2 regions of the Gorillibacterium terrae genome follow, and region 2 is predicted to be linked to the other one. Evidence: riboswitches for the same ligand, from Rfam matches in the RefSeq annotation. Region 2 holds a riboswitch; the other holds the start of a gene.
The links. Region 2 has a riboswitch for cyclic di-AMP ahead of ACSEXS_RS21025 (resuscitation-promoting factor). Riboswitches for the same ligand answer to the same signal wherever they lie in the genome.
Positions count from the first base shown of each region.

Region 1: linked by a shared signal. The riboswitch ahead of ACSEXS_RS21880 (hypothetical protein) and the one ahead of ACSEXS_RS21025 (resuscitation-promoting factor) in region 2 are both predicted to bind cyclic di-AMP.

Region 1 covers NZ_JBPPGI010000010.1:20,536-26,302, reverse strand. The annotation lists gene ACSEXS_RS21885 (U32 family peptidase) at 1-596, shown strand, start outside; cyclic di-AMP (ydaO/yuaA leader) riboswitch at 764-914, shown strand; gene ACSEXS_RS21880 (hypothetical protein) at 1,103-1,603, shown strand; gene ACSEXS_RS21875 (ArnT family glycosyltransferase) at 1,798-2,997, shown strand; gene ACSEXS_RS21870 (SIMPL domain-containing protein) at 3,349-4,101, shown strand; gene ACSEXS_RS21865 (O-methyltransferase) at 4,230-4,865, opposite strand; gene ACSEXS_RS21860 (oxidoreductase) at 4,951-5,767, opposite strand, start outside.
Region 2 covers NZ_JBPPGI010000008.1:21,671-27,437, reverse strand. The annotation lists gene veg (biofilm formation stimulator Veg) at 12-287, opposite strand; gene yabG (sporulation peptidase YabG) at 443-1,354, opposite strand; gene rsmA (16S rRNA (adenine(1518)-N(6)/adenine(1519)-N(6))-dimethyltransferase RsmA) at 1,446-2,342, opposite strand; gene rnmV (ribonuclease M5) at 2,335-2,910, opposite strand; gene ACSEXS_RS21025 (resuscitation-promoting factor) at 3,050-4,165, opposite strand; cyclic di-AMP (ydaO/yuaA leader) riboswitch at 4,540-4,726, opposite strand; gene ACSEXS_RS21020 (ABC transporter ATP-binding protein) at 5,065-5,767, shown strand, end outside.

The sequences.
Region 1 (5,767 bases), on a different contig from region 2:
GCGAGCGGCAGCTTCATCCCGGTGCGGCTCACCCCGAGCTGATCGGTGACTTTTCGCTCAACGTCGCCAATCACAAGACGGCGGCGCTGTTCCTGGAGGCGGGCCTCAGCCGCATTACGCCTTCCTATGACCTGAACATCCAGCAGATGCTGGACCTCCTGGAGCGGACCGACGCTTCGCGCACGGAGCTGGTGCTTCATCAGCATCTGCCGATGTACCATACCGAGCACTGCGTCTACTGCACCTTCATGAGCGAGGGCACGGATTACACCAACTGCGGACGGCCGTGCGAGAGCCACCGCGCTTCGCTGCGCGACCGGATCGGCATGTCGCATCCCGTCCGGGTGGACGAAGGCTGCCGCAACACCGTCTACAACGCCATCGAGCAGTCCGGAGCGGAGTATCTGCCGCAGTTCCGCGCGCTCGGCGTCCGCCGCTTCCGGGTCGAGTTCCTGGAGGAGACGCCAGAGAAGGTGCGCGAGGTGCTCGGCTTGTACCGGCAGGCGCTCGCCGGGACGATTCCCGGCACGCAGGTCTGGAAAACCCTGAAGGCGACCAACCAGCTCGGCGTCACGCGCGGCCAGCTCGTCAGATAAGCGGGCGCAAACGACGCAAAACGGAGCGCTGCCGACCTAGCGCCAGCCCGGCGAAGAGCGGACGGGAAGAAAGCGTTTTTCAACCCCCGCATTCCCCGGAGAGGGCTTAAGCCCCTTGAGGCCGGGCTTTACAGGAAAGCCCGGCGGGAGTATGATACGTTTCGTGATTACGACACACGCTGAATCCCGAACAGGGAACGGGGGAACCGAGGCGGCGCATGCGCCGCAGGGGTGAATCCGCCGGTGAATACCGGCGGTAGGGCGACTCTCACGTCCGAATCCGACAGCTAACCTCGCAAGCGTCTCGAGAGGGGCTTGTTTGAACGCGCACGCCGATCCGATCGTCCCGTCCAGGGACTTGATAAGGAGAAGCCGCGGGAAAGAGTCTCTTTCCCCGGCTTCTTTTTTGTTGTGCATAAAAGGCTGCCGGTGCTGTACGAACACGTTCAATTCGATCCGAACCGGCGCCCGCGCGCCGGTTCGGATCAACCGGGAGGAATCCAGCCATGAGTCAAGCGACTGCCACAACCGCAGCGAACCGGGACGGCCGGGAAGCCGGCCGGACAGAGGGAAGCTCCGCCGAGCGGGAGGAAGGCCCCGACGCGGCGAGACGGGTGATCGTCTCCGCGCCTGGCCCCGCCGGGGAGCAATTCATCCGCATGCTGAAGTATAAGAAAATCCCCTTCGCCGTCCTGATCAACCACCCCGATCAGAAGGAGCGCCTGGCGAAGCTGGGCGTACAGGATTTTGTTCAGGTGGACACCAAGGTGACGGACCTCGCAGCCGTGGCCGGCGATCCGCCGCGCATGGTCGTGCTGTTCGAGGACAGCCTGAACCTGACCTGCCGCTACCTGAAGCTGTGCAGCACCTGGACCGAGGGGCCGGTCTACGTCATCTCCCAGAACAGCATCCCCCGTCCGATCTATCGCTGCCTCGGCGCCAAGTCGGTCATCTACTCGCGCAGCGGCGAAGTCACGTACCTGCTGCAGGGCGTGACGGGCGTCTAACGCCGGTTAATGCCGCTTCCTGCCAAGCCTCGACACACGGGCACCCCATCCCCCCTACGGGACAGGGTGCCTTTTTGGCATGCCTGCCTACGGACACCCGAAGGATCGGGCAAAGGCTGGCCGACTCGCATACGGACATGCTATTCTGTAATCAAATGGAGAAGCTGACTCTTCTGCGAAAGGAACCGATTTCCTTGAGAACTAGACGCTATCGAATCGCTCTCATCCTGCTGATCGCGGCCGCCTTCGCCCTGCGGCTGGCTTACGCCGTGACGACGGACGGCGGCAAGCTGTCGCATGATGAGAAGAATTATTTGGAGCAGGCCGTCCGCCTGGTGGACAAGGGAGTATATGCCTATAACGAAGACGAGCCCAACGCCCGGGTAACGCCCGGCTACCCGCTGTTTGTGGCGGCCGTGGCAGGGATCGTCGGAACGGACCGTCTAAACGCGGTCGAGAATACCGTCCGCTATCTGCAGTGCGCCGTCGGAGCAGGGGCCGTCTTCCTGTTCTATGCTCTCGGCACCCGGCTGTGGAGCCGGCGGGCCGGGCTCGTCGCCGCCGCCGTCGCGGCCTTTTACCCGACGTATATCTGGTCGCCGCAGCTCATTACGACGGAGACGCTGTTCCTGACGGCATTCCTCGGCATGCTGTACGCCCAGTGGCTGGTCGTGGAAGAGAATCGTCCGCGCGACCATGTCGTCGCGGGCGCGCTGGTCGCCCTGACCGTGCTGATCCGGCCCCAGGTGCTGCCGCTTGCTGTCATTCCGTACGTGTTCCTCTGGGTTCGCGACCGGCGCTTGTATACCCGGGAAATTCTGGCCGCTATCGCAGCCTTCGCCGTCGTCATGCTGCCGTGGTGGCTCCGCAACGCCGTCACGCTGCATGAATTCGTGCTGACCGCCAAGGGAGGCATGGGCAATCCCTTCCTTGCGGGCACCGACCCGTATTTCAAGGGGACGATCGATTGGAACGAGGCGCAGAAGGGCGATCAATTCAAGGAAGGGCTGGAGCGGCTGAAGCAGGGCCTGAAGGACGATCCGTGGCTGTGGATTCGCTGGTTTACCGTCGGCAAATTCATGGTGCTGTTTAAGACGCCGCGTCTGACGCTGCCCGGTCCGCTCGCCGATCTGTTCACGGTGTTTCATCTGATCTTCGCCTGGGTCGGCTGGCTCGCGCTCCTCAGCTTCCGCAGCCGCCCGCTGCGGTTCCTGGCGGCCGGTCTGCTGCTGCTCACGGTCATCCAGCTCGCCTTCATCCCGGTGGCGCGGTACGCTTATCCGCTGTATGCCTTCCTGATGCTCGGCTTCGGCTGGGCGGTGTCGCTGTTGTGGAACCGGCTTCGCGGGGAAGAGCCCCGGGGCTACGGCTATCCGAGCGAATACCGGTTTTGAGCGCGTAGGTGATCTCCGTCCATGAATTCCTGAAGCGCTTGATTCCTCGAATAGATCGGAGGACCAATGGAATACACTCCATCAACGGGCCGTTCTCCATCAAGGAAATGGGTGCCGACGATTTCCATTTGGTTACCGAACAGGGGAAGCTAAGGCTAAACAAACCGGCAGTGGCCCGGATTATGGGGTTGGACAATGGCGATTGCCGGGCAAACCTAGTTGATCGATTCTCGGGTTCAAGGATTGGGTAAAATCTTTTTCATAGGCTTCGCCGCCCTGCAACCTTTTCCAGAATTTCTCGTCTAGAGGGTACGATTCGATAGAATCCCTTACTTGAGGAGGATGAATGAGATGAAGGGTTGGGCAAAAACGGTGGGAGCGGCGCTCCTGGCCAGCAGTTTGATTCTGGGCGGCATGGGACTGAGCGGGGCGCTTAAGGCCCCTGAGAAGGCGCACGCAGAGGAGGCGCAGAAGAACGTGATTCAGGTAACGGGGAACGGTGAGCTGTCCGTGAAGCCGGACATTGTCTATCTGACCATCGGCGTCGACACGACGGCGGCCACGGCGCAGGCGGCACAGCAGGCGAATGCGGCCAAGATGAAGAAGGTGACGGCGGTGCTTAAGGATCAATGGAAAATCGCCGACAAGGACATCCAGACGGTCCAGTTCACGGTCCAGCCGAATTACAGCTACAGCGAAAAGGAAGGCCAGCAGGTCAAGGGCTACAACGCGACCCATACCTTGAAGGTGGCTTACCGCGATCTGGATAAGGTCGGCGCGCTGCTCGACGATGTCTCCAATGCCGGAGCGAACAACATCGGCAACGCCAGCTTCTCGGTGGAAGACCCTGCGGCGTTCGAAGCGCAGGCGCTGGAAAAAGCGATGGCGAACGCGGGCGTGAAGGCCTCGGCGATCGCCAAGGCTGCGAAGCGCAGCCTCGGTCAGGTCACCACGGTTATCCAGCAGGATACCGGAAGCCGTCCGGTGTTCTACGAAGGGGCCATGAAGGCTGCCGCCGCTACTGCCGACGCCGCCGGAACCAGCGTCCAGGCCGGGCAAGTCGACGTGACCGCGCTCGTGACGGTCACGTATGAACTGAATTAATGGAACGTGCTCGCTCCGCCCCGTCCGGGCGGGCGACAACAGGGAAAGAGTCCTTCGCGCCGTTGCTGCGAAGGACTCTTTTTTGCGTACAGGCCTGTGGCGGTGACAGGCCTGCTGCGGTGGCACGCTTACTCCTGGAGCCGTCGCTCCTGAAGCTTCAGGCTGACGGCGACTCCATCGCCGATGGGCAGCAGGGTGGTGTACAGGCGGGGATCTTGGAACACCCGCCGGTTGTAGGCATCCACCGGATCGCTGAATGGCGCCGCTATGCCCATCGGCTTGAACAAGGCGTCATCGGCGATCAGCAGCCCTCCGGGACGAAGCAAACGGATGCAGTCCTCCAGCAGCTCCGGGTACAGGCGCTTGTCGGCATCCTGCAGAATCAGATCGAATGGACCGGACAGCGTTCGGACCGCCTCCCGGGCATCCGCCAGCCGGACGTCGGCGCAATCGGCCAGACCGGCGGCAGCCAGGTTGGCCAAGGTTGTCTTGTACAGCTTCTCGTTCCATTCGATGGATATTGCATGGCCACCGGTCTCTTTCAAGGCTTCGGCCAACCAGACGGTGGAATACCCGAGGCAGGTGCCCAACTCCAGGACTCGTGTCGCTCCGGTGAGCCGGATCAACAGACCGAGGAGCCGGCCCACCTCCGGGCCGATACTCGGCTGGATATCGTTGCGGCGCTGTTCTTCTTCGCGAATGGTCCGCAGTCGGGGATGGTCCTCCCGGACAAACTCCATGATATAGGCTTGGACGGATTCCATACTTAAATCACCTCGCATTTGCTTCTTGGCGGGCGTAGGGTCAAGTCTGAGCGGATGCCGCCGCGACCGTACGCCCGGTTTTTCCTTAACCGGCGAAGGAGCGGCTCAGGTCGACGACGAGCCGGCCCTGCCCTTCGCCGCGGAGGAGGGCGTCCATCGCGGCGGGAACCTCGGCGAGGGAGATTTCGCGGTAGAGGAGCGGCAGCGTCTCCGGCCGCCAATCGGCCGCGAGCCGGTCCCACACGCGCCGGCGCTCGTCCATCGGGCATTCGACGGAGTCGATGCCGTAGAGGGTGACGCCGCGCAGGATGAAGGGATACACCGTGGCGGGCAGGTTCCCGCCTCCGGTCAGCCCGCATGCCGCGGCGGCTCCGCCGTACCGCAGCGAGGCGAGCGCGTGGGCGAGCACCGGGCCGCCCACGCCATCCACGACCCCCGCCCAACGCTCGTGGGCGAGGGGACGAGGTTTCGCGGGAAGCAGCTCTTCCCGCGGCAGAATCTCGGAGGCCCCGAGCCGGCGCAGCCGCTCTTCGGCCTCCGGCTTGCCGGTGGCGGCGGCGACCGTGAAGCCGAGCCGCGCGAGCAGCGCCACGGCGACGCTGCCGACGCCGCCGCTCGCGCCGGTGACGAGCACCGGCCCGTCGGCCGGGGCGAGCCCATGGCCGAGCAGGCGGCTCACGCAGAGCGCCGCGGTGAAGCCGGCGGTGCCGTAAGCCATCGCCTCGGCGGACGTGAGCCCGGCCGGCAGCGGCACCGCCCACGCCGCAGGCACGCGCGCGTATTCGGCGAGGCCGCCGAAATGCGAGACGCCGAGGCCGTAGCCGGTGACGAGCACCGGGTCGCCGGGGGCGAAGGCGGGGTCCGCCGATTCCGCCACTGTCCCGGCCAGGTCGATGCCGGGA
Region 2 (5,767 bases):
AGCCATTCGGCTCAGTGGCTTAAGTACGTAATTCGAAGCTCTTCCTCATCCTGGCACACGGTAACCTCCACGGATTCGGTCAGGATGTCGGCGTAGCTGTAGGACACTCGTTTGAACGAATGCTGCTCCTCGTCGAGTTTGACGATAAACACAGAAGGGTAGGTCTCTTCCAACACACCGGAACGCTCGATGGTCTTTCGGCGACCGCCGTTCGCCCGTAACATGATCTTTTGTCCCACATGGGGCTCAAGACTGCGTTTGATTTCCAATAGCGCATTTTTAGCCATTGTCTCCAAACCACCTCTTTCCTTCTTTCCATTATAACGGAAACAGAGGCGTTTGTCAAATTAACAAATTATTATATCAGCAGGACAATTGCGTTGTCAACGGGGATATTGGTTAAAATTCGAAAAAAAAAGCCGAATCTCGGCTTTAAGGGAAATTACCTTGACCTTTTTCCTGTTTTACTCGTCTTTTGACTGGCTATTGTGGCCGTTTCGCCGGATTCCTTCCATTCGACCAGTGGCATCCCGACTCGATAAACGCCCCGCGTCTCGATTCCGCCCAATCCCTCCAAGCCGCTCAGCGTTCCGGACAGCACCTCGGGAATCCGCATGGTGCTGTTCGAGGGCGTATACGCGACCTTGGCGGCAATCACCAGCGGGTCGAGCGCATGGATCAGCACGCGGGCGGGAGAGCTGGCAAAGTTGGCCCCGGCCTGCAGGAGCGCCTCGAAGTGCGATTGGCACGCCCCCGCGACGATCACCAGGCTGTCTTTGCCGCGGTCGAACTGCCGCGCCGCCTGCACGGCGTTCATGAAGTTGCGGGAGTTCTTGTAACTCGCCAGGCTCTGCATATCCCGCGCCTTTCTCTCCTTGAGGATGCTGTCGTGCCCGGTCAGCACCAGGATGTCGGGATTCACCTTGGGGAGCAGCGAGCTCACCGCCGCCGCCATCGAAGGCTCCGGCACGTAATACCCTTCCGCGGGCACCCGCAGTTCTTTATACAGCGCCATGCTCTTGCGCAGGTAGCCTTGATCGCCGTCGAGATGGAGCACCCGTCCGGGCACTTCAAAATAACCGGTCTGCTGCCGTCCGCTTTGGCGCATGCCCGTGTGCTGGGCCGCGCGAAGCCGGTCGAGCTGCCGGATGGAACGGCGCGCGCGCCGGTTTTCGTCGTCTATGGCCGCCTGCAGCGCATCCGGACCTGCCGGACGCAAATCCTCGAGCGGCGCATCCGCCAACAGCCGGAGCTCCAGCCCCTTGAGAAGCGCTTGCCCCTGATAGACGGGTCCGAGCACAAAAATCAGGTCCCCGCCGTACGAGTTGCGCACTACCAGATCGCCCTGCCGCATTCCATCGCCTCCCCCATCATCCTATGGAGCGGGTGGGCGTTTGGTGTATGGCGGGCGGGCGGTTTCCGTCAGGCGCCGAACGGGGCGGTTGTCAGCTCTCCGGGGCGTTCTCGCGACCGTCGAGCGCGTCCGCCAGCCGGGCGAATTCCTCCAGGCTCAGCGTCTCGCCCCGGCGCCCGGGGTCGATGTCCAGCTCCGCCAGAAGCCGGGTCATCTCCTCGCGCCCTCCCTTGCCGAAGAAGCGGGCGAGCAGGTTGTTGCCGAGCGTCTTCCGCCGCTGGGCGAAGGCCGCCTGCACGGTCTCGAAGAACAGCCGCTCGTTCCGCACCCGAACGGCCGGCTCCTTGCGCAGCCGCAGCCGGATCACGGCCGAATCCACCTGCGGCTGGGGGATGAACACCGTATGCGGCACGATGGCCACGAGCTCCGGCTCGCAATAATACTGGACGGCGACGCTTAGGCTGCCGTAGTCTTTGGTGCCGGGGGAGGCGGCCATCCGCTCCGCCACCTCCTTCTGAATCATGACGACGATGTTCGCAAGCGGCAGCTTCTCTTCCAGCAGCTTCATGATGATGGGCGTCGTCACGTAATAAGGCAGATTGGCGACGACGCTCACCTCGGCGCATCCGGCAAATTCCCGCTCGAACAGCTCGCCGAGCGGCAGCTTGAGGACGTCGCCGTGGATGACTTTCACGTTGCCGTAATCGGCCAGCGTCTCCTGCAGCACCGGCAAGAGCCGCTGGTCGATCTCGATCGCCGCGACGCGTCCTGCGGCGCGGGCGAGCTGCTCGGTCAGGGCGCCGATGCCGGGGCCGATCTCCAGGGCTCCGCGGTCTTCCGTAAGCCCTGTGGCTCCCACGATCTTGGCCAACACATTGCGGTCGATCAGGAAGTTCTGGCCCAGGCTCTTCTTCATGGTCAGCCCGTAGCGGCGGACGATCTCCTGGGTCCGTTTGGGCGTGGCGATATCGGCTCTCGGTTCATTCATGGGACTCGTCCTCCATTCCGGCAGGGTCCAACTCGGCCAGCATAGCCGCCACCGCCTCTGCGAATTCCGACCGGGTGATCTGAAACATCCGGCACCGGTTCAGGAACTGCTTGCCGTTGGCATACCCGATGCCGAGCGCATTGCCGACGGCGAGCCGCCGACGGGCGGCATCGGGATGGACGAGCAGTCCGGCTTCCATCAGATCGTCCAGCCCGATCTCTCCCGGCTGCTCGCGGAATTCGCTCTTCACCCGCATAAGCGCCGAGCGGATCGTCTCCGGCGACGCATTCTCGACGCCGATGTCGTCCTTCCTCCGCCCTTCCTCCTGGGTGATGAAAGCGTGCTTGCAGCCCGGCACGCGGGCGGAGATCAGCTTGCGCAGCCGTTCCCCCGCATGGTCCGGGTCGGTGAAGATGATGACGCCGCGCGTCGCCTGCGCCCGCTCGATCCGCCGATAGACGGCTTCGTTGATCGCCGAGCCGCCGGTCTCGATCGTCTCCGCCTCCACCGCCCGGCGGATGGCTGTCGTGTCGTCCTTGCCCTCGACCACTATGATTTCCTTTATCAAAGCGCTGAACCCTCCGTTTATTCGAACACGGTTCCGCCAGCAAAAAAATGGGAAATCCGTGCGAAAAGGAGAGGCACCGGGCCTCTCCTTGGTTATAGATAAGTATACGGATTTTCCCCTTCCGGCGCAATGCCCGGACCTACTCCACCGTCGGCTTCTTCGGCCCGATCACATACACGGTGTAGCCTCGCTTGAGGCCAAACTGCTGGGCGTAATCCTCACTGTCATAGTAAACGTCAATTTTCGCGCCTTTCACAGCGCTGCCCGTATCCTCGGCCCGCCGGTAGCCGACGCCTTCGATATAGACCCACCAGCCGAGCGGAATGACGTTCGGATCGACGGAAATGGTCCGTCCCTCCGTCACCCGGGTGCCCGTGCGGGTCAGGCCATAGCCGGAATCGCCCGGCCGTTTGCCGGTGGATTCAACGCCTGCGGAATAAGCGGTGAGGGTTACGTTGTTCAAGATCTTCTTATAGCTGATGGGCACGCCGCCTTTCACCACGGTGAGCGCCTTTGCTTTCTCTGTCTTAGCGGCCGTCGTTTTCGCGGTCGTTTTCGCGGTTGTTTTTACCGCCGGCTTTGCCGCCAGGGCAACCACCGGTTTCTTGGTTCCGACTGCAACGATTTTGGCCACGCTCTGGGCGGCGATGGTTTCGCCAAGGACGCTTTCCTTGACCATAACGCCGTTCTCGAAAATTCTTTCCTTGGTCACGATTTTCTTGCCAGCCTTGCCCTCCTGGAGGGTCTGCTGCTTGCCTTTAAGCAGCGTTGCGTCTTGCTTCGTGGTGGTTTTGAAGGCAATGGGTACGGCGACTTGCTGTTTTTCCTTGGTGACGCGTACGATCTTGACTTGATTGTTCTCCGCCAGAGCGGCGGTCAGCGACGGAGTGATTCGGTCGTCTTGGTCCACGGCGATATGGAATTCGTCCAATGCGGCTTCTACGGTCTTCGCTACCGTATGTAACGTCTGCACCTTGCCGTCTGCGTCCAATTCGATCGTCCGGGCCCGCTCGATGGCGATCCGGTCTCCATGCTTCAGCGGCGCGTCCAGCGCCAGCGAGATGCGGTCGTATGCGCCGACCTGGACATTCGCTTCATCCAACAACTGCTCGACGGTGTGGTGCTTGGTTTTAAGCACCTGCTCCTCGCCGTTAACGACCAGAGCCACGCTCTTGGTCTGGGTGCCGTTCAGCAACATGAAAAACATAGTGGTCACCACGAGGGTGAACAAGGCAAGAAATGTAAACCTGCGCACGTTTTCATGCTTCCAACGCAATGCGAAGGACATGCTGGATGATCGTTTCTCATGGGGGGTTCGGTTTGCCTGATCTCCCACTTGTTTCGGTCCTCCTTGAAAGCCTCGCCATCGACTGTTATGCATGATTCCATCTGACGTGACTATGGATTTTGGTAGTCGTCTTGCTTCGCAACCGCGCCGATAAGGAACGCTCGATTGCGGAACTCTCACTTCGCCAATTTCCGTTTACCATTTGCCAGATCGTAAAACGGCACTTCCGCTTCCTCACCTCCGTTCCTGTTTTTTCCCATTTGAGATTCTCATGGCGATTTTGGACACAAAAAAGCCATAAGAAGAGGACTTCTCGTGGCTACGTAGACCCGCCCGATCAATACCTCTCTCTTCAACGCTTACGAGGTTAGCTGACGGATTCGGACGAGAGAGTCGCCCTACGCTCGGACAGGAACGTTCTCCTCCCCTTGCGATTCACCCCTAAAACCCGCGAACGGCCCGTTTGGATAAGCGGCCCTTCGCTTGCGGTTCCCCCGTTTCCCAAATGGAACTCAGCGAACTTTTGGAAAATTGGCATGGTATATTAAGTTATCCTGAATGTATGATACGCCCTGACGGCGAGACATGTAAAGGGCGCCAAACGGTCCGCATGCAGCAAAAAAGGGCCAAATCCGCCTGATAAGCGGAAATCGCCGAAAGAGAAGAGGCCAATGCTCGCTAAATCGCCCTGAATCGGAGCGATACTCGGTTTTTTATAGTTTTCTTGCTTCCCGGTATCCCCGGTTTATAATAAAGGGGACTCGATTCGTCTCTATTTTAACGTTTTGATGAACAAAAAAGTTGCGGAGCGAACGAAAAATGGAAGCGGTTTTTTTGAATTATTTTTGTGGAGGAGAGGCGCTGTCATGCAATCGGTCTTAACGGTGGACGGGCTGTACGGGGGATACATTTACCGCAAGCCGGTCATTCGGAATATCCGCTTTTCTCTGGGGTCCGGCGAAATGGTCGGCTTGGTCGGCCTGAACGGGGCCGGCAAGAGTACCACGATCAAGCATATTCTCGGTTTGATGACGCCGGAGCAGGGCGAAATTCGGGTGAACGGCGTCACCCTAACCGAAGACCCCGGGCTGTACCGCGGCTCGCTCGCCTTCGTGCCGGAGAGCCCGGAGCTCTACGAGGAGCTGACGATCCGCGAGCACCTGGAGCTGACCGCGCGGGTGTACGGGCTGGACCGAAGCACGTACGAAACCCGCTCGAAGGAGCTGCTTGCCCGGTTTCGTATGACGGAGAAGGCGGACAGCTTCTCCCGGCACCTCTCCAAGGGCATGCGGCAAAAGGTGATGCTGATGAACGCCTTCTTGACGGAGGCGCCGCTCTACATCATCGACGAGCCCTTCCTTGGTCTCGACCCGCTCGGCATCCGCTCGCTGCTCGAGCTGATGGCGGCGTTCAAGCAGAAGGGCTGCAGCTTCCTGGTCAGCTCGCACATCCTCTCGACCATCGAGAAATACTGCGACCGCTATGTGGTGCTGGATCACGGGGAGATGGCCGCGAGCGGCACGCTGACGGACATCCGCACCCAAGCCGGACTCGGCACAGACGCCGGAC